DNA from 4 places in the Stenotrophomonas sp. STEN031 genome. Region 2 is predicted to be linked to each of the others. Evidence: predicted binding sites of a transcription regulator. Region 2 holds the regulator's gene; each other region holds the start of a gene.
The links. The regulator FliA, encoded in region 2, starts transcription of late flagellar genes. The targets are predictions, from matches to a motif close to TAAAGTTTNNCNNNCNNNGGCCGATAA.
Positions count from the first base shown of each region.

Region 1: ACVOLQ_RS20540 (methyl-accepting chemotaxis protein) is a predicted target of FliA. The motif match lies at 3,326-3,352, and genes of this name have one in related genera.
Region 3: motA (flagellar motor stator protein MotA) is a predicted target of FliA. The motif match lies at 2,737-2,763, and genes of this name have one in related genera.
Region 4: ACVOLQ_RS09525 (GGDEF domain-containing protein) is a predicted target of FliA. The motif match lies at 6,536-6,562, and genes of this name have one in related genera.

Region 1 covers NZ_JBRREA010000076.1:2,602-10,785, forward strand. The annotation lists gene clpS (ATP-dependent Clp protease adapter ClpS) at 144-464, opposite strand; gene ACVOLQ_RS20520 (hypothetical protein) at 569-1,045, shown strand; gene ACVOLQ_RS20525 (NUDIX hydrolase) at 1,048-1,512, shown strand; gene mnmA (tRNA 2-thiouridine(34) synthase MnmA) at 1,509-2,630, shown strand; gene hflD (high frequency lysogenization protein HflD) at 2,640-3,254, shown strand; gene ACVOLQ_RS20540 (methyl-accepting chemotaxis protein) at 3,381-4,571, shown strand; gene ACVOLQ_RS20545 (hypothetical protein) at 4,649-4,900, shown strand; partial or broken gene ACVOLQ_RS20550 (bifunctional diguanylate cyclase/phosphodiesterase) at 5,284-8,058, opposite strand.
Region 2 covers NZ_JBRREA010000073.1:5,001-13,184, forward strand. The annotation lists gene flhF (flagellar biosynthesis GTPase FlhF) at 1-429, shown strand, start outside; gene ACVOLQ_RS20240 (MinD/ParA family ATP-binding protein) at 416-1,300, shown strand; gene ACVOLQ_RS20245 (RNA polymerase sigma factor FliA) at 1,297-2,046, shown strand; gene cheY (chemotaxis response regulator CheY) at 2,060-2,452, shown strand; gene ACVOLQ_RS20255 (protein phosphatase CheZ) at 2,452-3,072, shown strand; gene ACVOLQ_RS20260 (chemotaxis protein CheA) at 3,076-4,941, shown strand; gene ACVOLQ_RS20265 (flagellar motor protein) at 5,188-5,928, shown strand; gene motD (flagellar motor protein MotD) at 5,932-6,879, shown strand; gene ACVOLQ_RS20275 (ParA family protein) at 6,879-7,661, shown strand; gene ACVOLQ_RS20280 (chemotaxis protein CheW) at 7,658-8,184, shown strand, end outside.
Region 3 covers NZ_JBRREA010000111.1:93-4,072, reverse strand. The annotation lists gene ACVOLQ_RS22310 (DUF4031 domain-containing protein) at 1-56, opposite strand, end outside; gene ACVOLQ_RS22305 (hypothetical protein) at 71-544, opposite strand; gene motB (flagellar motor protein MotB) at 913-1,842, opposite strand; gene motA (flagellar motor stator protein MotA) at 1,853-2,707, opposite strand; gene msrB (peptide-methionine (R)-S-oxide reductase MsrB) at 2,911-3,378, opposite strand; gene ACVOLQ_RS22285 (classical arabinogalactan protein 4) at 3,502-3,897, shown strand.
Region 4 covers NZ_JBRREA010000016.1:17,015-25,198, reverse strand. The annotation lists gene ACVOLQ_RS09555 (phosphoglycerol transferase I) at 1-302, opposite strand, end outside; gene ACVOLQ_RS09550 (hypothetical protein) at 331-627, shown strand; gene ACVOLQ_RS09545 (ABC1 kinase family protein) at 759-2,453, opposite strand; gene ACVOLQ_RS09540 (DUF808 domain-containing protein) at 2,597-3,505, shown strand; gene ACVOLQ_RS09535 (hypothetical protein) at 3,659-4,321, opposite strand; gene ACVOLQ_RS09530 (RNA polymerase sigma factor) at 4,326-4,862, opposite strand; gene ACVOLQ_RS09525 (GGDEF domain-containing protein) at 4,929-6,470, opposite strand; gene ACVOLQ_RS09520 (NAD-dependent epimerase/dehydratase family protein) at 6,589-7,221, shown strand; gene ACVOLQ_RS09515 (SDR family NAD(P)-dependent oxidoreductase) at 7,306-8,070, opposite strand; gene ACVOLQ_RS09510 (hypothetical protein) at 8,148-8,184, opposite strand, start outside.

The DNA of each region.
Region 1 (8,184 bases), on a different contig from region 2:
GCGCAACGCACCGTTCCGCTTTTCGCAGACCGTGCAGCTTTCCACTACCGGGGTTTTACACTGCCTGCACCGTTCGTGCGGCGCTGGCGCTGATAACCATGTCGCATGGTCAGCAGGGCGCGCGCAGACGCCCTGGCGCTGGCTCAGGCCCGCTCCATCGTGCACAACAACGGGTGCTGGTTCATCCGCGAGAACTCGTTGACCTGGGCCACCTTGGTTTCGGCGACCTCACGGGTATACACCCCGCAGATGCCGCGGCCGCGCGTATGTACATGCAGCATCACCTGGGTTGCCTTGTCCATGTCCATGGAAAAGAAACTCTGCAGGACGGTCACCACGAAATCCATCGGGGTGTAATCGTCGTTCAGCAGCATCACCTGGTACTGCGGCGGGGGCGCAACCTCGGGTTTGCCGGGGGCAACCAGCAGGCCGTGTTCGCTGTCATGTTGGGTCTTTTGGGACATGTGTCGATTATAGCCGTTCCAGGTGGCCGTCTTTTGACCATTGGACGGCGGGCCCCCTGCCCCCGCACAATTTACAGGCTAACCATCCATTCCTTGGGGAAAACATGAAGAAATCCGTACTCAGCATCGCTTTGCTGGCCCTGGCTGGCGTCACCGCCGGGAGCGCGTTCGCCGGTGAACCCGACCGTGCGGTCGGCCGCCTGCTCGATACCTTGAAGTACAAGTACGAGGTGGACGCCGATGGTGACTACCAGCTGGTCTTCGAAATGGACGACGACCGCACCCAGCTTGTGTTCGTGCGTTCCAATGTCGAGACCTATGGCAGCCATCATGTCCGTGAAATCTGGTCGCCGGGTTACAAGTCCTCCGGCCCGCAGTTCCCGGCGCTGGTTGCCAACCGTCTGCTGGAGGATTCCAACGACTCCAAGCTGGGCGGCTGGGTAAAGCAGGGTGAGGTTGCCATGTTCGTGGTCAAGATCGATGCCGATGCCAGTTCCGAGGTGTTGTCCGACGCCATCGACGCTGCCGCCAAGAGCGCCGATGCGATCGAACTGGAAATGACGTCCAAGGACGAGTACTGAGCGTGAATGCATTGCAGTCCCAGCGATGGGCGCCACATGTAACCGTGGCCACCGTGGTCTCCCGCGCAGGGCAACTGCTGCTGGTAGAGGAAGAAAAGAACGGCCGGCGGGTATTGAACCAGCCGGCTGGCCACCTCGAGCCGGGTGAGAGCCTGCTCGAGGCGGCTGTACGCGAAACCCGCGAGGAGACCGGCTGGGACGTGCGCCTGACCGGTTTCATTGGCAGTTACCAATGGACGGCGGCTGACGGCACGCCGTTCCTGCGCTTTGCCTTTGCCGCCGAGCCACAGCAGCACCACCCGCTGCAGGCGCTGGACACCGGCATCGTGCAGGCACTGTGGATGAGCCCGGTGGCCCTGCAGGCCGAGATGGCAAGGCTGCGTAGCCCGCTGGTCTGGCATACGATTTCCGATTGGCTGGCTGGCCAGCGCTACCCGCTTTCGATCGTGCGACAGGTGGCACCGTGAGTACTCCAAAGATCGTGGTCGGCGTTTCCGGCGGCGTGGATTCGTCGGTGGCCGCGCTCACCCTGGTCCAGCAAGGCCTGGATGTGGCCGGTCTGTTCATGCAGAACTGGGCCGACGATGGCAGCGGCCATTGCCGTGCCGAGGATGATCGCCGTGATGCGGTCGCGGTCTGCGGCAGGCTGGACATTCCGTTCCATTTCCGCGATTTCTCCAGCGAATACTGGCAAGGGGTGTTCGAGCACTTCCTCGCCGAATATGCTGCCGGCCGCACACCCAACCCGGACGTGCTGTGCAACCGCGAAGTGAAGTTCAAGCACTTCCTGGACGCGGCCCGTGAGCTGGGCGCCGAGCGTATCGCTACCGGCCACTATGCCCAGGTCGACCACTCCGGCGGCCGCTGGCGGCTGCTGCGCGGCGCCGACCGCGGCAAGGACCAGAGCTACTTCCTGCACCAGCTGGGCCAGACCCAGCTGGCAGCGACATTGTTCCCGATCGGGCACATGGAAAAGAGCGAGCTGCGGCATATTGCCCGCGAGGCGGGACTGCCCACGCATGCCAAGAAGGATTCCACTGGCATCTGCTTCATTGGTGAGCGTGACTTCCGTGAGTTCCTGGGCCAGTACCTGCCCGCCCGCGAGGGCGAAATCCACGACCCCGATGGGCAGGTCATCGCCCGCCATCCCGGCGTGTTCTATTTCACCCTGGGCCAGCGCGAGGGCCTGAACATCGGCGGCGTGCGTGGGCGCCCAGCCGCGCCGTGGTTCGTGGTTGGCAAGGACGTGGCACGCAACATCCTGTACGTTGACCAGGGGCATGACAGCCCCTGGTTGCAGTCCAACTGGCTGCGCAGTGAGACCATGCATTGGATCGCCGGTACCCCGCCCGCCCGGGAATTCGCCTGCACCGCGCAGACCCGCTACCGCCAACCGGACGAAGCCTGCACCGTAAAGGTGCGCGATGACGGCACGTTGGATGTGCATTTCGCGCGCCCGCAACGCGCCGTCACCCCCGGCCAATCGCTGGTGCTCTACGACGGCATGGAGTGCCTGGGTGGTGCAGTGATCGCTGCGACCGATGCACCTTTGGAGCGCCGCCTGGGCGCCCCTGTTTCCCCTTGAGAGATGACCATGACCTTTTCCATCGATGACCGTGTACTTGCCCTGGCTGGCATCGCCCAGGCCTTGCAGCAGGTACGCCGCATCGCAGAAACCGGCCATTCGGAGAGCGCCGTGGTGCGCACCGCGATGGACAGCGTAATGCGTATTGATGCCAGCTCGCCTGCCGCGGTCTATGGCAGTGCAACCCAGGTCGAGCCCGGCCTGCGCCTGCTGCGTGACTACTTCCGCAACCAGGGCAAGGACGACCTGCTGCCGCGGCTTGCCCTGTCGGTGATGCAGCTGGAACGCCGTTTCGTGCGCGAAGGCGCCACGATCGACAAGGTGGAGGCCGGCATCGAGCGTGCTGCCAGCATCGCCCGTGAGCGCGGCGACAGCTGCCACCCGGACGTGCTCAATGCGATGGGCGCGCTGTATGCGGAGACCATCAGCCAACTCAAGCCCAAGATCATGGTGCAGGGCAACCCGCACTACCTGGGCCAGGCGATGGTGGTGTCGGAGATCCGTGCCCTGCTGCTGGCAGCGGTGCGTTCGGCGGTGCTATGGCGACAGCTGGGTGGCGCGTACTGGGATTTCCTGTTCTCACGCAAGGCCATGCTCGAAGCCATCGAGCGCCGCCTGCGCTGAATGGCGACGCCCGCAGCCGCCATGGTTGCGGGCTACGTCGCAAAACCTCCGGGGATTCGCGCCAGCAGGGCTAAAGACCCCCTGCCCACTGCCGATACTGCATTCGTGACTCTCCCGAGAACGTCCATGTATTCACGTATTGCAATCCGTTTGGCAGCCCCACTGGTCCTCACCCTTCTGGTCGTGGTTGCTGCTGCCCTGTCCTGGCCCTCGGCGGCCCTGTGGGCGATCCTGACCACCATGGTGTTGAGCTGGCTGGTGTTTGCCTGGTGGAGCGTGCATTCGCAAGCCCAGCGCTCGCCCGAACATGCCAAGGTGCTGAAAGAGCAGGACCAGTTGCTCAACGAGCTGCGCAACTTCGTCAGCAACGAGATCGACGGCTCGCGCAGCGAGATCGAGCGCGCCCGCGAGCTGATCCGGCAGGCGGTCGGCGGCCTGGGCGGCAGCTTTGATGCGATGAGCCGCAAGTCGCGCCAGCAGAGCCAGGCGCTGGCCCGCATCGTTGACCGTGCCGGCGATGAAGGTGGCGGCGGTGTCGATGTTGCCCGCTTCGCCCAGAACGCCAGCCACCAGATGGAACAGCTGGTGGAAGCACTTGAGCAGGTCAGCGGCCAGAGCAGCAATACCGTGCAGCACATCGACCAGATGGCACAGCACCTGGACGGCATCTTTGCCCTGCTCGAAGACGTCAAGTCGATTGCCGACCAGACCAACCTGCTGGCCCTGAATGCGGCCATCGAAGCGGCGCGTGCCGGTGAGGCCGGTCGTGGCTTTGCGGTGGTGGCCGACGAGGTGCGCAACCTCTCCGAACGTTCCACCACCTTCAACGAGCAGATCCGCAAGCTGGCCCACAGTTCCAAGGACGCGATCGCCAAGGTGCGTGAAACCGTCACCCATATGGCGTCGCGCGACATGGACCGCTCCCGTGAGGCGCGCCTGGAAGCCGCCTCGATGCTGGACAGCGTGGCCGCCATCAATGCCTCGCTGGGCGATGGCATGCGTGAGATCTCCGAGTGCGGCCGCGCCATCGACGGCAGTGTCGCCGAAGCCGTGCGCGCCCTGCAGTTCGAGGACATCGCCACCCAGGCGCTGGGCGGCGTGCATACCCACCTGGACCGCCTGGGCGCGATCAACCGTGAAGCGGTCGCCCTGCAGGAACTGTTGCACCGCAATGGCGGCGTGTTCGACGGCGAGATGGTCAGTGCGCTGCAGCGTACCGGCAGCCGTCTGCGCGAAATGCGCGTGGAATGGGAGCGTCCGCCGCACAAGCCGGTTTCCCAGCAGAGCATGGGCGCAGGCACGGTGGAATTGTTCTGATTCCAGCCTGCTCCCGTTTTGCATGCAAGCCCCGGTCTTCGACCGGGGCTTTGCTGTTGCCTCGTCCACATTGATAGATGCTCAACCAGCGCCCCCCTGCCGACACGAATCCGGAGCCAGCATCGCAGCTGGCCGCCACCATGCCGCCAGTCGCCCCGGTCAGCGGCCCGGCGCTGAACCGCCGCGCGCAACTCGCTCAGCTCGAGGACAGCGCGCAGCAGGAAATAGTGGCCTTGCGTGCACGCCGCGATGGCGAGGGAAATCCTGCGGGTGCAGAAAAAGCCGACTGGCTGACATCCAGCATCGATTGGGACCTGTCTGTCCCCTGAAACACCCCCCCCAGCCGGTCAACATGCGTGCAAGCACAATGCCTTTCTTGTGGGAGCGGCCTAAGCCGCGAAGCACGCACATCATCAGATCAAGGCCTCCCAGCAACACCAGTTTCGCGGCTTACGCCGCTCCCACATCCAATGAGCAACCTGGCTCGGTGAGGGCAGAAGCAGCCGAGAGTTGATGTTGTGCAGCCGCTATTGGGTCACATGTCCTCGCACAGCGCAGCTGTTTTGCAGGAGCAGCGAAAACAGCGACGCACGGACATCACCAGAACAAGGTCTGTGAGAACACCAGCGTCGCGGCTTGCGCCGCGCCCCCAGGACGAAAAAAGCCCGGCTGCGGATCAGGCAGCCGGGCTTGTATTCGTTCTTGCTGTCGGTCAGTGGGTTGCGCTGATCGTCGTCATCGCGGTGATGTTCGGCAGTTCAAGCAGTTCGGTGGGGCCGCTGCGCAGCCATTGCACCATTTCACGCGGCCGCAACGGCCGCGAGAACAGATAGCCTTGCAGCTCATCACAGCCCTGCTGGATCAGCATGGCCGCCTCTGCCGGGGTCTCGACACCTTCAGCAACCACACGCATGCCCAAGGCATGGCCCAGATGCACGATGGCCTGGGTAACCTCGGCGGTGCCGGCGTCGTGCAGCATGCCTTGCACGAAGCTGCGGTCGATCTTCAGCCGCTGCACAGGAAAACGATTGAGGTAATGCAGGTTGGAGAAGCCCGTGCCGAAGTCATCCACCGCGAGCGGGATGCCATGTTGCTCGAAAACATCGAAGCACTGCCGCAGTGCGTCGGTGTCGCGGATCAGCGCCGACTCGGTCAGCTCCAGTTCGAGGCGCTGCGCTGGCCAGCCTGATTGCTGGCAGATACTGACAACACGTTCGGCGAAACCACGGTCCCGCAGCTGCAATGCCGAGACATTGACCGCGATACGCTCGAACTTCAGCCCTGCCTGCTGCCATACCGCAGCCTGCCGGCAGACTTCCTGCAGCACCCAGTCGCCGATATGGATGATTTCGCCACATTTCTCGGCAATTGGAATGAACTCGGCCGGGCTGCAGGAACCGATCTTGCCACTGTTCCAGCGCAACAAGGCCTCGATCGAAGGCGTGGCATCGCCATTGGCATGCACCAGTGGCTGATAGACTAGGCTGAACTCGTCGCGCTCGACCGCACCATGCAGGGCATGTTCAATTTCAACCCGACGCTGGGTACGGGCCAGTGCGTCCTGGCTGTAGTACTGGTAGGTGTTGCGCCCGGCCTCCTTGGCGGCATGCATGGCGGCATCGGCAGCACGCAGCAGGCTGTCGAAGTCGTTGCGACCCTCATCGAGCAGGGCGATACCCACGCTGGCGCCGACCTTCAAGGTGACGTCCTCGCGGTATAGCGGCTCGGCCAGCGAGGCAATCAACTTGCGTGCCACATGCCCTGCATCGTCCGGTTCCACCAGGTTGCGCAGGATCACGATGAACTCGTCGCCATTGAAACGGGCGAACAGGTCGGCGGTGCGCAGATTCTGGTGCAGGCGTGCCGCAGCGGCTTTCAGCAACATATCGCCGGTAGCGTGACCGAAGGTATCGTTGATGCTCTTGAAGCCGTCCAGGTCGATGAACAGCATTGCCAGGACTGCACCGCGCTCACGCGCCTCGATGATCGCCTCGGAGCCTTGCTCACGCAGCAACATGCGATTGGGCAGGCCGGTCAGCAGGTCGTAGTGTGCAAGCAGTTCCAGGCGTTCATCGGCCTCGCGTTCGCGGGTGATGTCGCGGAACAACACCACGTAGCGTTCCGGCAGGCCGTCGCGCTGATCCAATTCGATCAGCACCTGCACCCACACCCGTTGCCCGGAGGGGCGGTAAAAGCACAGGTCCAGCTGTTCCGGAAGCCCGCCCTCGGCGATGCGCGACAACGCGGCTTCAAAGCTGTCACGCGAATCTGGAATGTACAGATCCAGCGCCTGATCCAGGGTTACCGGCTCCTTGCGCAGGCCATGGATGCGGTAACACTCCTCGGTCCATTGCATGGCACGGGTGCTGACCTCGATCTCGCAGCCGCCGATGCGGCCCAGCGCCGACACCCGGTTCAACAACTCGGTGCGCCAGCGGATCAGCGCGTCTGTACGACGCTGATTGCTGATGTTCTGCACCTGACCCAGCACCCTGTGCAGGGCGCCGGTAGCGTCGTAATCCAGCTCCACCCAGATGCGCAGCTGTTGCTGGGTGACCGGGTCACGGCCCCAGGTGATGTCAAAGCTGCCGCCCTTGGCCTCATCCAGCAGGCGCCGCCAACTGCAGAACAGATGCGTGCGGGCATCGCTGGACAGGTTGCGCAACCATTGCCGCCCGCTCGGTAACGTGGTGTTGCTCCAGCCGATGGCGGCGGCGAACTCCTCGGACCACTGCACGCGATTACGCTGCGGCTCCCACACCCAACTGCCCATGCCAGCGACGCGTTGTGCCCGTCGCAGCAGGGCCTGCTGCGAGCGCAGCTCGTCCTCCAGCGATTTCTGCTGCTGGATGTCGGTATAGGTGCCGACCATCCGCAACGGTTGGCCGTCGGCCGCGCGTGCAATCACCTGCCCCCGATCCAGTACCCAATGCCAACTGCCATCGGTCTGGCGCAGGCGGAACTGACACGCAAACGGGGTCTGTGGATCGTGCAGATGTGCTGCAATCGCCTGGCGCAGCTGCAGCTGATCTTCGGGATGTACTTCATCCAATAGCCCAATGTCGGGCGGATCGACGTTGCCAGCCGGGGTGGCACTGGTACGGATGACGGCATCGCTGACGATGTCTCAGTCCCACAAACTGTGACCTGCAGATTCCATCGCCATTGCCCAACGTGCGTTGCGGGCCTCGGTGTCACTGGCCACCGAATACAGATAGCCCAGAGGAGCCGCCGACGGCGATTGCACCGCGCTGAGCCAGCCCTCGAGTCGATGGCCGTCCCCGGGCAGCGGGCAGGCGACCGCGTCCTGTTCGGCCAGTCGCTGGCGGATGCCCGCCAACTGCGGGCAGTAACGTGACAGACGTTCGGGCAGGCCCAGCTCCCTGGCCATGCCATTGGCGGCCAAAGGTTGTCCGTCCGTGTCCAACAGCACGACGGCCGCATTCAACGGATGACGAAGCAGGCTAGCTATGACGCCGCGATCCACGCGTTCTATCTCCAAGCCCGACAAACCGGGTACCCATTCGATAACGGCACCAACTCGGCAGAATTGAGCACTTCGTCGCCCGCCATGTGCACAAGCCGTTAAACTTGGGCGACGCTTGTCCGAAAC
Region 2 (8,184 bases):
GACCTCAACCAGCTGCTGCAGAAGCTGGCCGACTACAAGCTGGTGCTGATCGACACCGCCGGCCTGGGCCAGCGCGACCGCGCCCTCACCGCCCAGCTGCAGTGGCTGCGCGCCGCCGGCCAGATCCGCACCCTGCTGGTGCTGCCGGCCAATACCGCCTTCCAGGACATGGACGAAGTGGTGCGCCGCTTCAGCGCCGCCAATCCGCAGGGCGTGGTGCTGACCAAGCTGGACGAGACCGGCCGCTTCGGTTCGGCCCTGTCAGTGGCGGTCGATCACCGCCTGCCGATCACCTGGGTGACCGACGGCCAGGACGTTCCGGAAGACCTTTATCGGGCCTCTGCCGCAAATCTTGTACTCCGCCTTGAAGATTTGCGCCGCGCGGCCGATATGCCCTGCAACACGGAGTTGAACAATGCAGTCGCGTGAGTACGCCAAGCTGACCAACACCTTTCCGCTGTCGGCAACCCGGCACGAACCGGCCGGTCCGGTACGCACCATCGCGGTGACGGGCGGCAAGGGTGGCGTAGGTAAAACCAATGTCTCGGCCAACCTGGCCGTGGCACTGGCAGGCATGGGCAAACGCACCCTGCTGCTCGACGCCGACCTGGGCCTGGCCAACATCGACGTGGTGCTGGGCCTGCAGCCCAAGCACACCCTGGCCGACCTGGTCGCCGGGCGCGCCACGCTGGAAGAAGTCATCATCGAAGGCCCGAACGGCGTGCTGGTCGTGCCCGCCGCCTCCGGCCGTCGGCACATGGCCGAATTGCAGCCGGCCGAGCATGTGGGCCTGGTCAACGTGTTCTCCGAACTGGAACGCGACCTCGATGTGATGATCATCGACACCGCGGCCGGCATCACCGACAGCGTGCTGACCTTCTGCCAGGCCGCCCAGGACACCGTGGTCGTGGTCTGCGACGAGCCGGCCTCGATCACCGACGCCTATGCGCTGATCAAGGTGCTCTCGCGCGAACGCGGCGTGGACCGTATCCAGGTCGTGGCCAACATGGTCCGCGACCCGAACGAAGGCCGCGCCCTGTATGAAAAGCTGGTGCGGGTCTGCGAGAAGTTCCTGATCGATGTCTCGCTGAACTACCTGGGCTGCGTGCCGCAGGACGACTGGTTGCGTCTGTCGGTGCAGCGCCAGCAACCAGTGGTGAAGCTCTACCCTTCCGCGCCGGCCTCGCTGGCGATCAACGAAATCGCCCGTCGCACCGCGCGCTGGCAAGCCCCAACCGCCCCGCGCGGCGGCGTTGAGTTCTTCCTGGAACGCATCATCCAGCAGAAGGTGAAGGCATGAACAATGCAGCCGCTCACTACCGTGAAGTCCAGCGCAGCGCGGCCAATGACTGCATCGCCCGCCACGCCGACCTGGTACGCCGCATCGCCCATCACCTGGCCGCGCGCCTGCCGGCCAGCGTCGAAGTCGACGATCTGATCCAGGCCGGCATGATGGGCCTGATCGAAGCCTCGCGCAGCTATGACGCCGAACAGGGTGCATCGTTCGAGACCTATGCGTCGATCCGTATCCGCGGCTCGATGATCGATGAGATCCGTCGCGGCGACTGGGTGCCGCGCTCGGTGCACCGCCGCGCCCGCGATGCCGCCGCCACCATCCGCCGGCTCGAGCAAAGTTCCGGCCGCGCGGCCAGTGCCAGTGAAGTGGCCGAGGCAATGGAGCTGCCGCTACCCGAATACATGCGGCTGGTCGAAGACGCCTCGCGCGGCCAGGTGCTGAGCCTGGAATCACGCATCGAAGACCAGGGCGAGTTGGACACCCCGACTACCGGTGGGCCCACCCCGCAGCAGGTTCTTGAGCGCAGCCAGTTCGGCACCGAGCTGGGCAAGGCCATCGGCCAATTGCCCGAGCGCGAACAGCTGGTGCTGTCGCTGTACTACGAACAGGAATTGAACCTGAAAGAAATCGGCGCGGTATTGGGCGTCAGCGAATCCCGCGTCTGTCAGATCCACGGCCAGGCCATGCTGCGTCTGCGTGGCCGACTGAAGATTTTCGAGGCGGCCGACGCCGGCCTCGAGGAACCATGAAGAGGAAAGCCTTTTGAACAAGAACATGCGCATCCTGATCGTTGACGACTTCTCGACGATGCGTCGCATCGTCAAGAACCTGCTCGGCGATCTGGGCTTCACCAACACCGCCGAAGCCGAGGACGGGCATGCCGCGCTGTCATTGCTGCAGAGCCAGCCGTTCGATTTCGTCGTCACCGACTGGAACATGCCGGTGATGACCGGCATCGAGCTGCTCAAGGCGATCCGCAATGACGCCAAGCTCAAGACCTTGCCGGTACTGATGGTTACCGCCGAGGCCAAGCGCGAGCAGATCATCGAGGCCGCGCAGAGCGGCGTGAACGGCTACATCATCAAGCCCTTCACCGCGCAGACGCTGGAAGAGAAGCTGGGCAAGATCTTCGAACGCCTGGCAGCGAGCGCCTGATGGACCGCCTCGGGGAAGCATTGAGCGACAAATCGGCCCTGGTGCAGCGCCTGCAGGACGCACTGGCAGCATTGGAAAGTGGCGATGAGGCTGGCTGGCGCCGGGAAATCGACGCACTCGCCGCCCTGCGCGCGCAGCCGATGATGTCCGGCCTGGGCCGGCTCGCCCGTGAACTCGGACAGGCCCTGGGCGAACTGCCCAGCGTGCCCAGCGAAGCCGGCGAGCTGGACGATGCCTGTGCGCGTCTGGACCACGTCGTGCAGATGACCGAGCAGGCCACCCATCGCACGCTCGACCTGGCTGAAGAATGCCGGGCGCTGACCGAGCGTCTGCGTGCGGATGGGCTGAATGCCGAACAGGGCGAAATCCTCGAACGCATCCGCCACAACCTCACCGAAGTCGCGCTGACCCAGAGCTACCAGGACCTGACCGGGCAGATCATCCGCCGTGTGGTTGGCATCGTCCGCCGCGTGCACGAAGGGTTTGGTGCGCTCGGTCTGCCGCCGCCGGAAGAAGACGCACGCAACCATGGCCTGGCCGGTCCCGCCGTCAATGGCCTGGACCGCCATGCCGTTTCCCAGGTCGACGCCGACGATCTGCTCTCGGACCTGGGGCTGTAAGCCATGAGTGCTTTTGCCGACGACATCGCCGCCGACTTCATCCTCGAAGCGCAGGAGATCCTGGATCGTCTCGGCGAGCAGCTGGTGACGCTGGAGCAGGCACCGCACGACAGCGACCAGCTCAACGCCGTGTTCCGTGGTTTCCACACCCTCAAGGGCGGCGCCGGTTTTCTGGCGATCACGCCAATGGTGGAGCTGTGCCACGCCGCCGAGGAAACCCTGGGCATGGCCCGCGCCGGCAAGGCCGAACTGCTGGCGCATCATTTCGATGCCGCCCAGCAATCGCTGGACTGGCTGCAGGCCATGCTCGACGCGGTGTCTTCCGGCACCGATCCAGAGCACGCGCCCGCCGCGCTGATCGCGCAGTTCGATGTCGGTACCGCCGCGGCCGTTGCCGCGCCGCAGCCGACCGCGGTCGCCGTCAATGCAGGTGACAGCGACCTGATCAGCGAAGACGAGTTCGAGGCCCTGCTCAACGAACTGCATGGCAGCGGCACACCCGGCGCCCAGCCCATCGCCGCCAGCAAGGCCGGCGATGACCTGATCGACGAGGACGAATTCGAGGCACTGCTGGACAAGCTGCACGGGGGCGCGGCGCCCGGTGCCGTCGCCGTGCAGCCCATTGCGGCCACGCCGCCGAAACCGAAGCCGGCACCCGCGACGCCCGCCCGGCCTGCGCCCGCGGCTGCCAAGCCGGCCGCTGCAAAGGCCGCCGAGCCCGAGCACACCGTGCGCGTGGATACCAAGCGCCTGGACGCCATCGTCAATCTGATCGGCGAACTGGTGCTGGCGCGCAATCGGCTCAAGACCCTGCGCACGCGCCTGAAAGACGAAGAACTGGACCGTGCGGTTTCCACCCTGGACATCGCCACCGCGCGCCTGCAATCGGCGGTGATGCGCACCCGCATGCAGCCGGTTGGCAAGGTTTTCTCGCGCTTTCCCAAGGTTGCGCGCGATGTCGCCCGCTCACTGCAGAAGGAAGTCGACCTGGAGCTGATCGGCGCCGATACCGAACTGGACCGCAACCTCGTCGAAGCGCTGGCCGATCCCTTGGTGCACCTGGTCCGCAATGCCATCGACCATGGCGTCGAATCGCCGGAGCTGCGCGAAGCCCAGGGCAAGCCGCGAATGGGCCGGGTACGGCTATCCGCCCAGCAGGAAGGTGACTACGTCAGCATCGAGGTGCAGGACGACGGCGCCGGCATTGACCCGGAACGTCTGCGCGCCAAGGCCCGCGACAAGGGCCTGCTTGACCCGGAAGCCGCCGCCCGCCTGACCAGTGAAGAGTGCCTGCACCTGGTCTTCCTGCCCGGTTTCTCTACCAAGCAGGAAGTCACCGATATATCCGGCCGTGGCGTCGGCATGGACGTGGTGCAGTCGCGCATCCGCGAACTCAGCGGCCAGATCCAGATCCAATCCGAGCTGGGCCGCGGCAGCCGCTTCCTGATCCGCGTGCCATTGACGCTGGCGATCCTGCCCACGCTGCTGGTACAGGCTGGCGAAGACGTCTACGCCCTGCCCCTGGCCCGCGTGATGGAAGTGCTGCACGCCCCGGCCACCTCGTTGGGCTGGTTCGACGGTCGCGCGGTGCTGGACCGCAAGTCCCACACCTTGGCCCTGCTCGACCTGCGTCAATGGCTGGGCATCACTCCAGCACCGTCGACCTTGCTGACCATCGTCGTGCTGCAGATGGGCGAAGCGCGCTTCGGCCTGGTGGTGGACCAGGTACGCGGCCGCGAGGAAGTGGTGATCAAACCACTACCGCGCGCCCTGCGCGGCCTCAACGGCTATGCCGGCGCCACCTTGATTGGTGATGGCCGCATGGCACTGATCCTGGATGTGGATGGGCTGCGAGGGGTGCAGGGCTGAGCAATGCAGACGCGAGCGGCCTGCAATCTCGCGATCCCGCTAGTCCCCTCTCCCGCCTGCGGGAGAGGGCAGCCCCGCGAAGACGGGGCGGGTGAGGGGCGCTTTCAGCTTTCAAAGCCAGAGCTGCCCTCACCCCAACCCCTCTCCCGCAGGCGGGAGAGGGGCTAACAAAAGCAACAGCGCCTGCAACAACAGCTGCACCGCTCACTGATTCAAGACCGTTACAACGAGGCCGATATACGCACCATGGACCGACTCAGCATCATTGGACTCTTCCTCGCCCTCGCCTCCCTGGTGGGTGGCAGCATCCTCAAAGGCGCCGGCCTGTCCTCGCTGTGGTCACCTGCTGCCTTCGTGATCGTCATTGTCGGCACCCTCGCCGCCATCCTGCTGCACACCTCGCCAGCGGTCTTCAAACATGCCTTCAAGATCGTGCGCTGGGTCATCCGGCCACCGGCCAGTGATCGTCGCGCGCTGGTCCAGCAGATCGTGGACTGGAGCAATATCGCCCGCCGCCAGGGCCTGCTCGGCCTGGAACCGCAGGTGGACCTGCAGGACGACCCGTTCATCCGCAAAGGCCTGCAACTGGTGGTTGACGGTGTCGAGCCGGACACCATCCGCCACATGCTGGAAATCGAGCTCGGCAGCCAGGAGCAACAGGACCTGGCCGCCACCAAGGTGTTCGAAGGCATGGGCATCTACGCGCCCACCCTGGGCATCATCGGTGCCGTGCTCGGCCTGATCGCGGTGATGAAGAACCTGGCCGACCCCAGCAAGTTGGGCCACGGCATTGCCGCCGCGTTCACCGCCACCATCTATGGCATCGCCTCGGCCAACCTGCTGTTCCTGCCAGTGTCGGCCAAGCTCAAGAGCGTGATCGCCAGCAGCTGCCGTGAGCGCGAGATGATCATCGAAGGCCTGATCGCCATTGCCCAGGGTGAGAACCCGCGCAATATCGAAAACAGCCTGGCTGGCTTCGTGAACTGAACCATGGCCCGTCGCAAGCATCACGAAGAGCACGCCAACCATGAAGCATGGGCAATCCCCTATGCCGACCTGATGACGCTGTTGCTCGCGTTCTTCGTGGTGATGTACGCGATCTCCTCGTTGAACGAAGGCAAGTACCGGGTGATGGCCGATGCCCTGACCACGGCCTTCGGTGGCGCACCACGCACCATCACCCAGGTCCAGGTAGGCAACATGCAGATCCAGGGCGGCGGCCACGACACCCCGTCGGTGATCCGCTCGCCCAGCATGACCGGTGGTGCCATGGCCGACCCAACCCAGCTTCCATCGATGGCATCGCATATGCGCATGCCGGTTTCGGCGCACAACCAGGAACAGCTGCAGCGCGCCGAGCGCCAGCTCAACCAGATTGCCGATCGACTCAGCAGATCGCTGGCGCCGCTGGTCAAGCAAGGTGTCATCACCGTGCGCCGCACCGAGCTGTGGATCGAAGTCGAGATCAACAGCGACATCCTGTTCAGCACCGGCTCGGCGGCATTGGACGCAGGCGCACGCAACACCCTGGGTACGCTGGCCGACGTGCTGCTGGATGCACCCAATGGCGTGCGGGTGGAAGGCCATACCGACAATCTGCCTATCGCCACCGCGCAGTTCCCATCCAACTGGGAGTTGTCGGCTGCGCGTGCGGCCAGCGTGGTTCATCTGTTCGCCGACCACGGCGTGCAACCACAGCGGCTGGCGATGGTCGGTTACGGCCAGTTCCGCCCTCGCGAAAGCAATGATGCGCCCGAAGGGCGCAACCGCAACCGGCGGGTGATGGTGATCATCCTCGCCGATTCGGCGGCGGCAGCCGATCTGCCGCCTGCCGGCAACACCACAGCCAGTACCGGCGGCGATGACGACAGTGGCGGCGCACCCGCCGCGGCCGCTGTGCGCAGCGCGGTACCGGCGGTCATCGAAGGAGTCCAATGATGCGCATCTGGGCCATTGCCAACCAAAAAGGCGGCGTCGGCAAAACCACCACCACTTTGTCGCTGGGGCGCGGCCTTGCCGCCCGCGGACACAAGGTGCTGCTGATCGACCTGGACCCTCATTCCTCCCTCACCCGCGCCTTCGGCGTACCGGTCGAACCGGTACCGCAGGGTGTGCAGGAGCTGTTTGCCGCCCCGCCGCATGAAATCGCCGCGCTCGCCCGCCACAGCGATATTCCCGGGCTGGACTACCTGTGCGCGCAGGCCTCGCTGGCCACGTTGGAACGTCGCAGCGCCAACCAACCGGGCCTCGGCCTCGCCCTGCAGCAGGCGCTGACGCGCCACGGCGATCAACACGACTACATCCTGCTCGACTGTGCGCCGACACTGGGTCTGCTGATGATCAATGCGCTGGCTGCGGCCGACCGTCTGATCATTCCGACCCAGGCCGAACCCCTGGCCCTGCATGGGCTGGATGGCATGGTCCGTACCGGCGAAATGGTCGAGCGTTCACGCAAGCGCACGCTGCCGATATCGGTGCTGCCGACGCTGTTCGACCGCCGTACCCGCGCCGGCAACGAGACCTTGAAACTGATGCAGGATCGCCACGGCGAACGCGTATGGGAAGACGCGATCCCGATCGACACCCGCATCTGCAACCCCGCCGCGCTGACCGTCCCCCTGCTCGGCGACGATTACCCGGGCCGCGGCATGGCCGCTTACCGTCGTGCGCTGGAGTGGCTGCTGCTCAGCGAGGCCGCGCAGCTGGAGCGCGCCGCATGAGCAACGACGTATTGGACGACTATCTCGGCGAACTGCTGCTGGAGGCGGTACCCGCGGCTGCGGTCGCCGCGCCTGCAACGCCAGCCAAACCGGCTGTCGTCGAGGTGCCGGGTGACAGCCCCGAACTGGAAGCGGTGTTCGAAGCAGCGCTGGCCGAAGCGCAGGCCAAGCCCGCCGCTACACCTGCCCCCGTCACGGCAACCATGCCGTCCGGCGACACAGCCGCCTTGCAGGCTGCCTTCGACGACGCGCTGGCGGCCACTGCCGCCGCCAATGCAGGTCGCCCCCCCACCTGGGACGACCTGCCCGACGAAGTGATCTACGAGACCGGTCCCGCCGAAAGCCGCAAGTTGGCCCATAGCGACAGCGCCAGCCTGCAGGCCGCGTTTGAAACCGCTGCGGGCTTGCCGGCGAGCCCGGCGCCCCCACCGCGCAGCACCTCCAACGTCCGCGCCCTGGACCCGCCCTCGGCGGACGCACGCCCCAGCACCTGGCAGGAACTGCAGGCGCAGGCACAGCGCCC
Region 3 (3,980 bases), on a different contig from region 2:
TGCGCCCAACGCTCACCGCGCCAGGGGTGTACCGCATCGTCGATATAGACCGTCACGTTCGGCCCTGGACTCAGGCCTTGGACTTGTCGTCGTCAGCCGGTACTTCTTCGGCGACCGCGATGGTCTCGTCCGTGGCGTCTGCCTCAACGGCTTCCTCGCCTTCGATACCTTCGAACTCGGATACCAGGCCGGCCAGGTAATCGTCGGCGGTCTTGCCTTCGTCGGCAGCCAGGTCGTCGATCATCTGCTGCAGCGCTGCGGAATATTCCAGGGTGACCTTGCGGCCTTCCTTCTCCTGCACATTGGCCAGGTGCTTGAGCATGGCCAGCATCGGGACGGGGTTGTCGGCGTTGCCCATGGTCTGGCCACCGATGGCCAGCAGCCATTCGTTGCCCTGCAGGCCGATGGCAGCCACGACCTGGCCTTCTTCATTGACCAGCACGGCGTGGTTCTGCACTGGCTGCTGGGCGTTCAGGCGGGTGAACGGGCGGCGCGGGGCCTGCTTCTTGCGCTTGTCGCGCTTGGCTTTGGAGAGCTTGGACATGAGGTTCGGCTGATTGAAAACGATGCCTATTGTAGGCGCCAAGCCGGTTTGGCGTTTGCCCCCTCCCTTTCGCGCAGCGAAGGGGAGGGTTGGGGAGGGGAGCTGTTGGCCGGGAAAGCCCCTGCCGAGCATGGCTCGGCACTACGCTGTTGCCCCCTCCCTTGCGCCGAAGGCGGAGGGGAGGGTTGGGGAGGGGTGCTGTTGGCTGGGAAAGCCCCCTGCCGAGCATGGCTCGGCACTACGCTGTTGCCCCCTGCGTTGCGCCGAAGGCGGAGGGGAGGGTTGGGGAGGGGTGCTGTTGGCTGGGAAAGCCCCTGCCGAGCATGGCTCGGCACTACATCCTGGCGGGCAGCGCGGTTGGTGCAGGCTCAGTCCGCGACTGACGGCGTCCCATCCGCAGCCGCAGCGGGGACAGGCACCGGCAACGTACCGGTCTCGTTCAACGCGGCCGCTTCGGCTTCCTTGGTCATCACCACGATGCTGATGCGGCGGTTGATCGGATTCTGTGGGTTGGCTTTGTCAAACAGCACCGACGAGGCCAGGCCGACCACGCGCGCCACCTTGGCTTCCTCCATGCCGCCTTCCAGCAGGGTGCGCCGCGCGGCATTGGCGCGGTCCGCACTCAACTCCCAGTTGCCGTAGCCAAGCTGCGTGGAATAGGCGGTGGTGTCGGTGTGACCGGTGATGCTGATGTGGTTGGGCACCTGGTTGATGAAGTGCGACAGCTCCAACAGGATCGTCTTGGTATACGGCATCAGGCGCGCGCTGCCGAGGTCGAACATCGGCCGGTTCTGCTTGTCCACGATCTGGATGCGCAGGCCTTCGGGGGTGATGTCCAACAGCAACTGGTCCTTGAACGGCTCCAGCGCCTGGCTCTTGCTGATCGCCTCCTGCAGCTCCTGCTTCAGCGCCTCCAGACGTTGCCTGTCGCGTTCGCGTTCCTGCACCGGCGTGGGCACGGCTTCCTGCTGGTTCTGGAAGGGATCATTGCTGTTGCCGCGCGACACATCGGTGGCGCCGCCCAGTTTGATCATCGAGGTGCTGGCGCCGCCAGGGCCGGCCATGCCCGGGGCAGGGGTGCTGCTGGTACCACTCAAGGGGCTGGGGTTGCGGAAGTATTCGGAGATTGCAGCGCGCTCGGGCTTGGTGGTGGCCGCCATCAGCCATAGCACCAGGAAGAAAGCCATCATCGCGGTGACGAAGTCGGCATAAGCCACCTTCCAGGAACCGCCGTGATGGCCGCCGCCCTGGACTTTCTTCACCCGGCGCACGATCACCGTGGGTTTGGTCTCGGTCATGGCACGCGCCTTACTTGACCGACTTCAGGTGCTGCTCGAACTCGCTGAAACCCGGACGCAGTGCCGAAGGCACGGTCTTGCGGGCGAACTCCAGCGCGATCTTCGGGTTGTAGCCACGCAGGCAGGCCAGCAGCGCGGTTTTCACTGATTCGTAGATGCGTGCGTCCTGCTCGGCACGGGCTTCCACCGCTGCTGCCAGCGGGCCGATGAAGCCATAGCCGAGCAGGATGCCGAGGAAGGTGCCGACCAACGCCCCGGCCACGTGTGCACCGACTTCCTTGATGTCGCCGCCGATCGCGCCCATGGTGATGACGATGCCCAGCACCGCGGCGACGATGCCGAAGCCCGGCAGACCGTCGGCTACCTTGTTCAGCACGTGCGCAGGTTCCAGCGCTTCGTGGTGGTGCTTTTCCAGCTCCAGTTCCAGCAACGGTTCCAGCTCGTGCGGCTCGATGTTGGAGCCGATCATCAACCGCAGGCAGTCGGTGATGAAATCGAGCAGGTGGTGGTCGGCCAGGACCTTGGGGTAGTTGGCGAACACCGCGCTGTCCTGCGGGTTCTCGACGTGGTCTTCCAGCGCCATGAAGCCTTCGCGGCGGGCCTTGTTGAGCAGTTCATAGAGCAGGCTGAGCACGTCCAGGTAGTCCTGGCGCTTGTACTGCGGGCCCTTGAACACGCTGACGGTGGCCCGCAAGGTCTGCTTGACGGTCTTGAGTGGCGTGGCGATCAGGAATGCGCCCAGCGCCGCGCCACCGATGATGACCAGTTCGTAGGGCTGCCACAGCGCGGCCAGGCGGCCATGCGCACCGACGTAGCCGCCCAGGACAGCAAATATGACAACGAGCAGGCCGACGATGATAAGCATGGTGACAGACAAGGGATGGGGATATCCCGTTGTCGGCCGTCAGCGAAGAATCTGTAGCGCCGGGCGGCTCCTGTAGAGCCGAGCCATGCTCGGCTGAGGCTTTACCGGTAATGCTGCTCTGTAGAGCCGAGCCATGCTCGGCTGAGGCTCTACTGGCGATGCTTCTGCCGAGCATGGCTCGGCACTACAGCTGGTGCGCTTGCTCAGGCTGCGGGCTGGGATTCGGCGCCGCCGCGCTGCAGCGGGTCAGGGTAGGGCTGGCCATTGTCGACAAAGGCCAGCGACACCGAGTTCAGGCAGTGGCGTTCGAAGGTCGGCGGCGGGCCGTCCGGGAACACGTGGCCGAGGTGGCTGCCACACCGTGCGCAGACGATCTCGGTGCGGATCATGTTGTGGCTGGTGTCGCGGATCTCGCGTACATGTGCCGGTTCGAACGGCGCGAAGAAGCTGGGCCAGCCGGTGCCGGAATCGAATTTGGTGCTGGAGCGGAACAGCGGCAGTGCACACAGCCGGCAGCAGTACACGCCCTCGCGCTTGTTATCGAGGAACACGCCACAGAACGGCGCCTCGGTGCCGTGATGCAGCAGCACGCGCTGTTCCTCGCTGCTGAGGCCAGCGATCAGCGCCTCGCGCTGGGCGGTGCTGGGGGGAGTCAGGTCGAAAGCGGTCATGGCGTGGCATCCGTGGGACAGGTGTTGATGGTGGGGGCGGGCCGCGGCCAGTCCAAGGTCGCATTCATGGCGGCGCAAGCCGGGCAGGTGCATGCTCGGCGAGTGGACGCAAAGGAGACGCTGATGAAGCTGAAGGGATATCTGGCGCTGGTTGTGCTGGCGGCATTGCCGGCGTTCGCACAGGCCCAGCTCGCACAACCGCCCGCGCCGACGGCAACGCGGCCGGTGACCCTGCCGGCGCCTTCGCCGCCCGTCAACACGCCGCGCGAAGCGCAGCAGGATCCGGCGCGTCCGGAACCCTCGCGTCCGCCCAACAAGCCCAAGCCGGTTCCGAAGCCGAAGCTGGTTGTGCCGCCGCCGCCGGCGCGGCCGATCTACGACAGCAAGGGCCAGTTGGCGCCGCATATGCGCCAGACCAGCCCGGGGCGGGTGCTGGACACGCGTACCAACCGCTATTACGACACCGTGCCCAGCGGCATCGGCCAGAAAGTGGTGCCCCCGCCGGTAGGCACGCGATGACCCTGTAGTGCCGAGCCATGCTCGGCAGGAGCTTTCCAAGCCAACGTCAAAAGCACCCCTCCCCAGCCCTCCCCTTGGCCTGC
Region 4 (8,184 bases), on a different contig from region 2:
CGGGGGCGCTGCAGGCGACGCACACGCAGCAACAACAACGGTGTCAGCGAGACGATCACCAGGCCGATGAAGCCGATGATGTAGGCGCTGAAGTCACCGACACCGGCGCCTTCCATGTCGCTGCGCAGGTGGTACAGCGTGGCCGAATTGATGCCATCGCCACTGAGTTTGTCTATCAGCCACCAACTGCTCAGCGCCAACAGCAGCAGTGACAGCAGGCCAGCCTTCAAGCGCGCCAGGGTGGGCGACAACATCAACAGTACGAACAGTGCTGCCAGAGACAGCCAGATGATCCAATGCATGCGGTCACGTGGGTAGCGGAGACAGGGGGTGACGACCTGGGCCGTCATCGCTCTACACACTGTTGTTTCAGTGCTGTGGCAGAAGCATCTGGATCTTGCCTGCCGTAACCTGACTGAAATGTTCGGACGGCACAGCAGCATTCATCATCAGCTACGCGTTATGTGCGGCACGCCGAATACTGTGATCTTTGGTGAGAGAGTGTGCTTTTTGCCTGATTTCAGTGGTTGGAAACTTCTGTTGTCGCTTCTCAAGCTGCAATCGGACTGTTCATGCACCCACCTAGCCCGGGTAAGCGCAGCGCATCCGGGGCTGGCAATGGATTGAAGGGAGATGACCGGCGCTTTTCTGCGTCCGTTCAAGGCAAGCGCATATCCACGCTGCCGGTGCGTTGCTGCATGCACCATGTGCTCCCGGGTGCGCTGCGCTTACCCAGGCTACGGATGCCGCATCTACACTCAGCGATGGCCACGTTCTTCGCGGGCGCGTGCTCTGGTGCGCCGATCGAACAGCAGTGAGCTGACGATGAGTCCAAGGCCGATGATCACGCCCAGCAGGAACAGCAGCATTGCAAAAGCGGGGTAGCCGAACAGCGTCCAGCGGGTAGGCACACGCATCAGCAGCGTCGAGGACAGCAGCAGGGCAGCGGTGATCAGGCCGGCGGCAATGCGGTTGGCCACCTTCTGGATGTTTTCCATCAGCCGCGATTCGTCCAGGCCGGTGACCTTCATCTGCAGGCGGTTTTCGGCCAGCACGCTGAGGATGTCGGACATGCGGCGCGGCCCGTTGCGCAGCAGCTGCTGCAGCTCCATCGCCTCGCTGGCCAGGTTGGCCGCCGAGAACGACTTGCGGAAATGTGCGCGCATCACATGCTGCAGCTGCCGTTCGACAACCTTGCGGGTTTCCATCTCCGGCGCCAGGAAGCGGCACACGCCTTCCAGGTTGAGCAGCGCCTTGCCGAGCAGACTCAGCTCCGGTGGCGTGCGCAGGTTGCTGGCGGTGGCGATGCGCACGATCTCCAGCACCACATGGCCTTCGGACAGGGTGCCGTTGGCGGCGTAGCGGGCAATCATCTGCCCGGTCTCGCGCAGGTAGCGCTCCTCGTCATAGTCCTCCAGCCGGGTACTGATGCCGATGATCTCGTCGGCCACTTCCTCGCCACGGCCATCCACGGCGGCGAACAATACCTTCAGCAGGCGTTGGCGCAGCCGCGGTGGTACATGCGCGACCATGCCCAGGTCGAAGATCGCCAGCCGGCCCTCTGGGGTGACGCGCAGGTTGCCGGGGTGCGGGTCGGCGTGGATTTCGCCGTGCACGAAGATCTGGTCGAGGTAGCCCCGCACCAGCGCCGCAGCCAGCGGCACCATCGATTGCTCGGTGCGGCGTACCGGCGGGATCGCATCCACCCGTACGCCTTGCACCAGTTCCATGGTCAGTACCCGGCGTCCGCACAGGTCCCACACCGGCTGCGGTATCCACAGTTCGGGGTAGGGCGCCAGGTGCTGGCCGAAGCGCGCCAGATTGGCAGCCTCGGCTTCGTAGTCCAGCTCCATGCGCAGGGTCTTGGCGAACTCGCCCAGCCAGTCGGAGAAGCGCACCTTGCGGCCGACCCGGGTCAGGTGATCGGCGGCAGTGGCGAAGCTGCGCAGCACACCGATATCCGAACGCAGCTGGGCGGCGACATCGGGCTTCTGTACCTTGATGGCAACCTGCCGGCCATCGTGCAGTTCGGCCTGGTGGACCTGGGCGATGGAAGCACTGCCCAGCGGCTGCGGGTCGAACCAGGCAAACAGCTTGCTGACCGGCGCGCCCAGTTCGTCCTCGATCACCGCGCGGATCTGTTCCACCGGGATCGGCGCGACTTTTTCCTGCATGCGTTCCAACGCGGCCACGTATTCGGGCGGGATCATGTCCGGGCGGGTCGACAGCACTTGGCCCAGTTTGACGAAGGTGGTGCCCAGCGCTTCCAGGTCGGCAACGAACTGGGTGGGGTTGCCGGCGGCCGGTGGCCGGCCCAGGCGCGGGATTTCGCCATCCAGCGAGATCCCGGAGAACACACCGGAATGGCGGTAGCGCAGCAGCAGGCGCACGATCTGCTGGCGTCGGCTGAGGCCGCCGACGGTGGTCGGGCTGTCACTGCTGGTCGGTTCCATCAAGCGGGGTTCTCCCAGGCGGGCGAGCCTGCAGTGTGGCCGCAGCGGGGTTGCAGGGGGGTGAATACGCGGGCTTGCGCACCGAAGCGGGCACGAATGAGTGAAAATCCCCCTTCCCCTGTCCTATGACCTTACGGTGACCCATGGCTGGAGCCAGCCTGTTTGCCCTGCTCGACGATATTGCCGCGTTGCTGGATGACGTCTCCATCCTCACCAAGGTCGCTGCCAAGAAGACCGCCGGCGTGCTCGGTGACGATCTGGCCTTGAATGCGCAGCAGGTAACCGGCGTCACTGCCAACCGCGAGTTGCCGGTGGTGTGGGCAGTGGCCAAGGGGTCACTGGTCAACAAGGCGATCCTGGTGCCGGCGGCGCTGGCGATCAGCGCATGGCTGCCGTGGGCGATCACCCCGCTGATGATGATCGGCGGTGCCTTCCTCTGTTACGAAGGCGTGGAGAAGCTGGCGCACAAGTTCCTGCATTCCAAGGACGAGGATGAGGCGCACAAGGCCGAGCGGCTGAAGGCCATCGCCGATGAAAAGGTGGATCTGGTCGCGTTCGAGAAGGACAAGATCAAGGGCGCGGTGCGTACCGATTTCATCCTGTCGGCGGAGATCATCGTGCTGTCGCTGGGGGTGATCTCGCACGCTCCGTTCAGTCAGCAGGTTGTGACCCTGATTGCGGTTGCACTGGGCATGACGGTGTTCGTCTATGGCCTGGTGGCCGGCATCGTCAAGCTTGATGACGTTGGGGCCTGGTTGCTGGACAAGGGCCGCGCGCTGGCGGCGCTTGGCCGTGGCCTGCTGTATGCCACACCGTGGTTGATGCGCGGCCTGTCGATTGCCGGCACCGCGGCGATGTTCCTGGTAGGTGGCGGCATCCTGGTGCACGCGATTCCGGCCCTGCATCATTTCATCGTCGGCCTGGCACCGGCCAATCTGGAATGGCTGGCCAATGCCTTGGGCAGCGTGGCGGTGGGCGTGATCATCGGTGCAGTGGTACTGACCGTGGTGACCCTGGTCCAGCGTATGCGCGGGGCGAAAGCGGCGCATTGAAGCCGGCATTTCTGCCTTGATTGTGGGAGCGGCGTAAGCCGCGAAGCAGGAAATGCTTCAGGCATCAGCAATGGTGCCGACGTTGGCAGTATCTGAAAGATTGCCAGCTTCGCGGCTTACGCCGCTCCCACAAGACAGCAACACCGCCGCAGTTCACTGCAGGCCCTGCTCCAACTCCCGCAGCTGCTGCTGCGCGCGGGCCAACGATTGCCCGGACAGGCTGTCCAGCAAGCGTTGCAGACGATGACTGGCCGGCAAGCGTCGCATCGTCCAGCGGGCAGCTCCGATGCTGCCCAGCATCAACGCCACGCCAAAGCCCAAGCTGCCGAGGAACCACGCTGGTGCCATCGCATACAGATCCAGGCCCAGCCATTGCACGCTGCCCCATTGCAGGGCCAGCAGCCACAGCCAAAACCACGGCAGGCCCAGGCCAAGTTCGGTGATTGCGGTGAAGCGGCGTAGCCGCGCCAGTCGTTGCTGTTGGATCAGCACCGGTGCCTCGGCAGCATCTGCATGTATCGCCAACAAGGCGCGGGTGATCGACACCCAGATCGCAGCGATGCCGTACACATGCAAGGCCAGCCCTGTAAGCAGCAGTTGCGGCACCTGACGGTGCTCCACCCAGAAACTCGCCGCCAGCACGGTGACTACGATCCACACCAGCAGCCAAGCCAGCTGCAGACCACTGAACCAGCGCAGCCGGCGCCGCACACCGGCCTTGCGCGGCTGCTGCCAGGCCTGCAGGGCCAAGGTTTCCAGCTGATCGATACGTTGCGCCTGCTGTGCCCAGCTGGCCTTGAGTTCGTCGAGTTCCATGGTGTCAGTCTCGTGAGCTGTCGGCAGGATTGAAGTGGCTACGCAGTTGTTGGCGCAGCCGGTGCAGGCGGGTGGCGGCATTGCTGGCGCTGATGCCCAGTACATCGCCGATCTCGCGGTGGCTGCAGTCGTCCAGGTGCAGCAACAGCAGGGCCCGGTCCAGCGCCGGCAGGCGCTGGATCAAGGTATTGAGCTGGGCCAGGCTGGCGCTGTCTTCGGCGTTGTCGGCAACACTGGCGAGGTCGTCATCCAGCGTGGCTTCGCTGTGGTGGTGTCGCCGCAGTTCGCGGCCACGCAGCTGGGAGATGGCGATGTTCAGGGCGATGCGGTAAAGCCAGGTACTGAATTGCGCCCGTTGCGGATCGAAACCTGGAAAGGCGCGCCAGGCCTGGATACTGATCTCCTGGATCAGGTCGCGAAGGTCTTCCCGGTGCGTGCAATAGCCACGCGCGACCTTGAGCACGATGCCCTGGTGCTGGCTCAGCAACTGGGCAAAGCGGTGTTGCAGGTCGACGATGGGGTCGGTTGCAGTGATGTCCATGCCCGGGTGATTCGCACCAGCGCAGGAAATATCACAGCCCCGGGCGGATTTCCGCTGCGGGGTGACTCAGTTGGCGGGCAGCACCTGGTTGCGGCCGACACGTTTGGCCGCATACAGGGCCTGGTCGGCCCGCTGCAACAGGGCCTGCAGGGCTTCGCCGGGCAGGGCCTGGGCGACGCCGGCGCTGAAACGCACCTGCACGCGCTGTTCTTCATGCAGGAAGGGGCGTTGCGCCAGCTGCTGCTGCAGCTGTTGCAGGGTTTCCAGCGCGGCGGCGCGGTTGAGCCCGGGCAGCACCAGCACGAACTCGTCACCGCCGAGGCGGGCGATGCAGTCGCGACCGCGCAGGCGTTGCTGGGTCACCGCCACCAGATGGCGCAGGGCCTGATCGCCGCCAGCGTGGCCGTGCCGGGCATTGGTCTGGCCGAAGTGGTCCAGGTCGATCATGGCCAGACTCAGTGGCGTGCTGTGGTCGGCCAACAGCTCGCCCAGCTGCTGCTCCAGGCCGCGCCGGTTCAGGGCGCCGGTCAGCGGATCGGTACGCAGCTGGCTGCCGGCTTCTTCCAGCTCGCGTTCGAGTTGCTGCACGCGCTGTTCGGCGGCCTTGGCCTCGGCACGGGCGTTGGCCAGATGGTCGCGCGCACGTGCAGCTTGCTCCTGTACCCGCGCGGTGTCCTGCAGCACGTCCTGCAGCAGTTGGGTCAGGTCGGAGATGCTGCGGGTCTGGCGCACCGCAACGGCATAGCTGGCGATGCGATCATGGTATTCGCCGGTTTCGGTGACCATGCCGTCCACCTGGGTCACGAAGTCCACCATCAGGTCCTTCATCGCCTGCTTGGACTGGTCGATGCCTTCGCGCAGCAGCCCTTGTCGATAGATCACTTCGCGCAGGTCGTTGCGGGTCTGCTCCAGCGAGTTGGCGTCCAGCGGCCCGGCCAGCAGCTGCCGGATCGAGCGGATCTGGCCCTGCAGCCAGCTGTCGCCATCGAGCAGCTCGGAGATGTTCTCCAGCAGCATGTCGAACAGGTTGAGCAGCAGGTCGCGCTGTTCCTGCAGACTACTGCTGCGCACGCCGACCTGGTGGCAGAGTTCGCGCACATGGATGGCCACCGGCTGCAAGGGTTGGCCGCTGCGCCAGCTGCGCAGTTCCTCGCCCATGCGCTGGGCCTGCTGTTCGAGCTCAGGCGACTGCTGCATCAGGCTGGCCAGCACCGCGCCGAGGGTGTCGCGCAGCATGTCGCGCAGCTGCTCGGCCTGGCTGTTGCGGGTGTGCGAGGCTTCCAGTTCGACGGTACGGATGTACTTGTCGATCAATTGCCGCAGCAGGCGGCCGTAGCGCTCCCAGTCCTGCTCGGCATGCGCGCTGTGCAGGCGTTGGCCCATGTCACCGAGTTCACCGGGCAGGGTGCACATGCCCTGCGCGAAGGCGGCCAATACTGATTCGGGCGCGTTGGCGCCGATGAACAAGCGCTGCAGCATCGCCATGCCGCCGCCCCCGTTGGCTACCACCTCGACCGCCGCAGCCGCCTGCGGCGCGGACCGCCGGGACAGGATGCGGCCCAGCCCGCTGCTGCGGGAGGTGGAGGAGTCATCGGGGCTGTCGGCCATTGCGCAGGGATCCGGGCGGGTTGTGGCTGCGCCCGTGCGCAACCGGAGGTGGTGTCCAAGCCCCATTATCGGCAAGGTAGCAGCGGGCTTGAATGGCAGCCGATCACAGGAGCACATCATGCGGGTATTGCTGGCTGGCGCGACCGGCCTGGTCGGGGCGCAGGTACTGCAGCGGTTGTTGGCCGAGCCACGCTGCAGCGGCGTGATCGCACCGACCCGGCGCGCGCTGGCGCAGACCGCCCCCAAGCTGCTCAATCCGGTGCTGGATTTTGCTGCGCTGGCGAGCGTAGCGCAGGGCTGGCAGGTGGATGCGGTGATCTGCGCGCTGGGCTCGACGATGAAACAGGCCGGCTCGCGTGAGGCCTTCCGGCAGATCGACCATGGCTATCCGCTGGTGATTGCACGCGCAGCGCGTGCCAATGGCTGCGAGGTGTTTGCCTTGAACTCGGCGGCCGGTGCCAATCCGCGTTCGCTGGTGTTCTATAGCCGGGTCAAGGGCGAGCTGGAGCAGGACCTGCGCGCGCTGGGGTTTGCTTCGTTGACCTTGGTGCGTCCGGGCCTGATTGGCGGCGACCGCGTCGAACGGCGAGCCGGCGAGCATCTGGCCAGCGTGGTGCTGGGAGCACTGGCGCCTGTGCTGCCGCGCGCTTGGCGCATCAATCCGGCCACGCGGATCGCCGATGCGCTGGTGGAGGCGGCGTTGGATCCGCAGCCGGGCGTGCGGGTGGTGGGGTCGGCGGCTCTGTTGTAGGAGCGGCGTAAGCCGCGAAGCTGATGAACTTACAAGATCGCCAGCTTCGCGGCTCACGCCGCTCCCACAAACGGCAGGTGAGGCTCAGGCCGGCAGCGACTGCCCGCCATCCACCGCCAGCACCTGGCCGGTGATCCAGCGCGCTGCGGGCGAGCACAGGAACACGGCGGCATTGGCCACATCCTCGACATTGCCGAAGCCACCGAACGGGATCTTGGTGCGGATCTGTTCGTACAGTTCGGGGGCGCTGCTGCGGCGCTGCTCCCACAGTCCACCGGGGAATTCGATCGAGCCCGGTGCCAACGCGTTGACCCGGATGCGCTCACGCGCCAGCTCGGTCGCCAGGCTGGTGGTGTAGTAATTCAAGGCGGCCTTGGCGGCGGAGTAGGCCGCTGCGCGTGGCGTCGGCACCGAGGCGTTGATCGAGCTGATGTTGAGGATGGCCGGCATCGCACTCAGACGCAGATGCGGCAGGGCAGCGCGGTTGGCGCGCACCGCGGCCATCAGGTCGATATCGAAACCGGCTTGCCAGCTCGCATCGTCATTGCCGTTGCCATAGCCGGAGGCATTGTTGACGAGGATGTCGACGCCACCCAGCGCGGTTGCAGCGGCATCGATCCAGGCTTGAATCTGCATCGGATCGGCGAGATCACATTGCTGCGTGTGCGCGGCGGCTGCGCCATCGCGCAACAACAATTCGGCAGCCTGTTGCAGTGCCGTTGCACCACGCGCACAGAGGCTGATTTTCGCACCGTCGCGGGCAAAGGCCTGGGCGATGGCCAGGCCGATGCCGCGGCTGCCGCCGGCAACCAGCACGCGTGCGTTTTGTAGCGAAACAGAAGGGGGCATTGCTGCGGTTCCGGTGGGCGGAGATCGCGCATTATCCCCGGTTGCGCGTTGCAGGCGGCGAATGCGCTGTTCCGTGCTCAGGGCAGGCCGGGTACGTTCAAGGACGCGAACAGC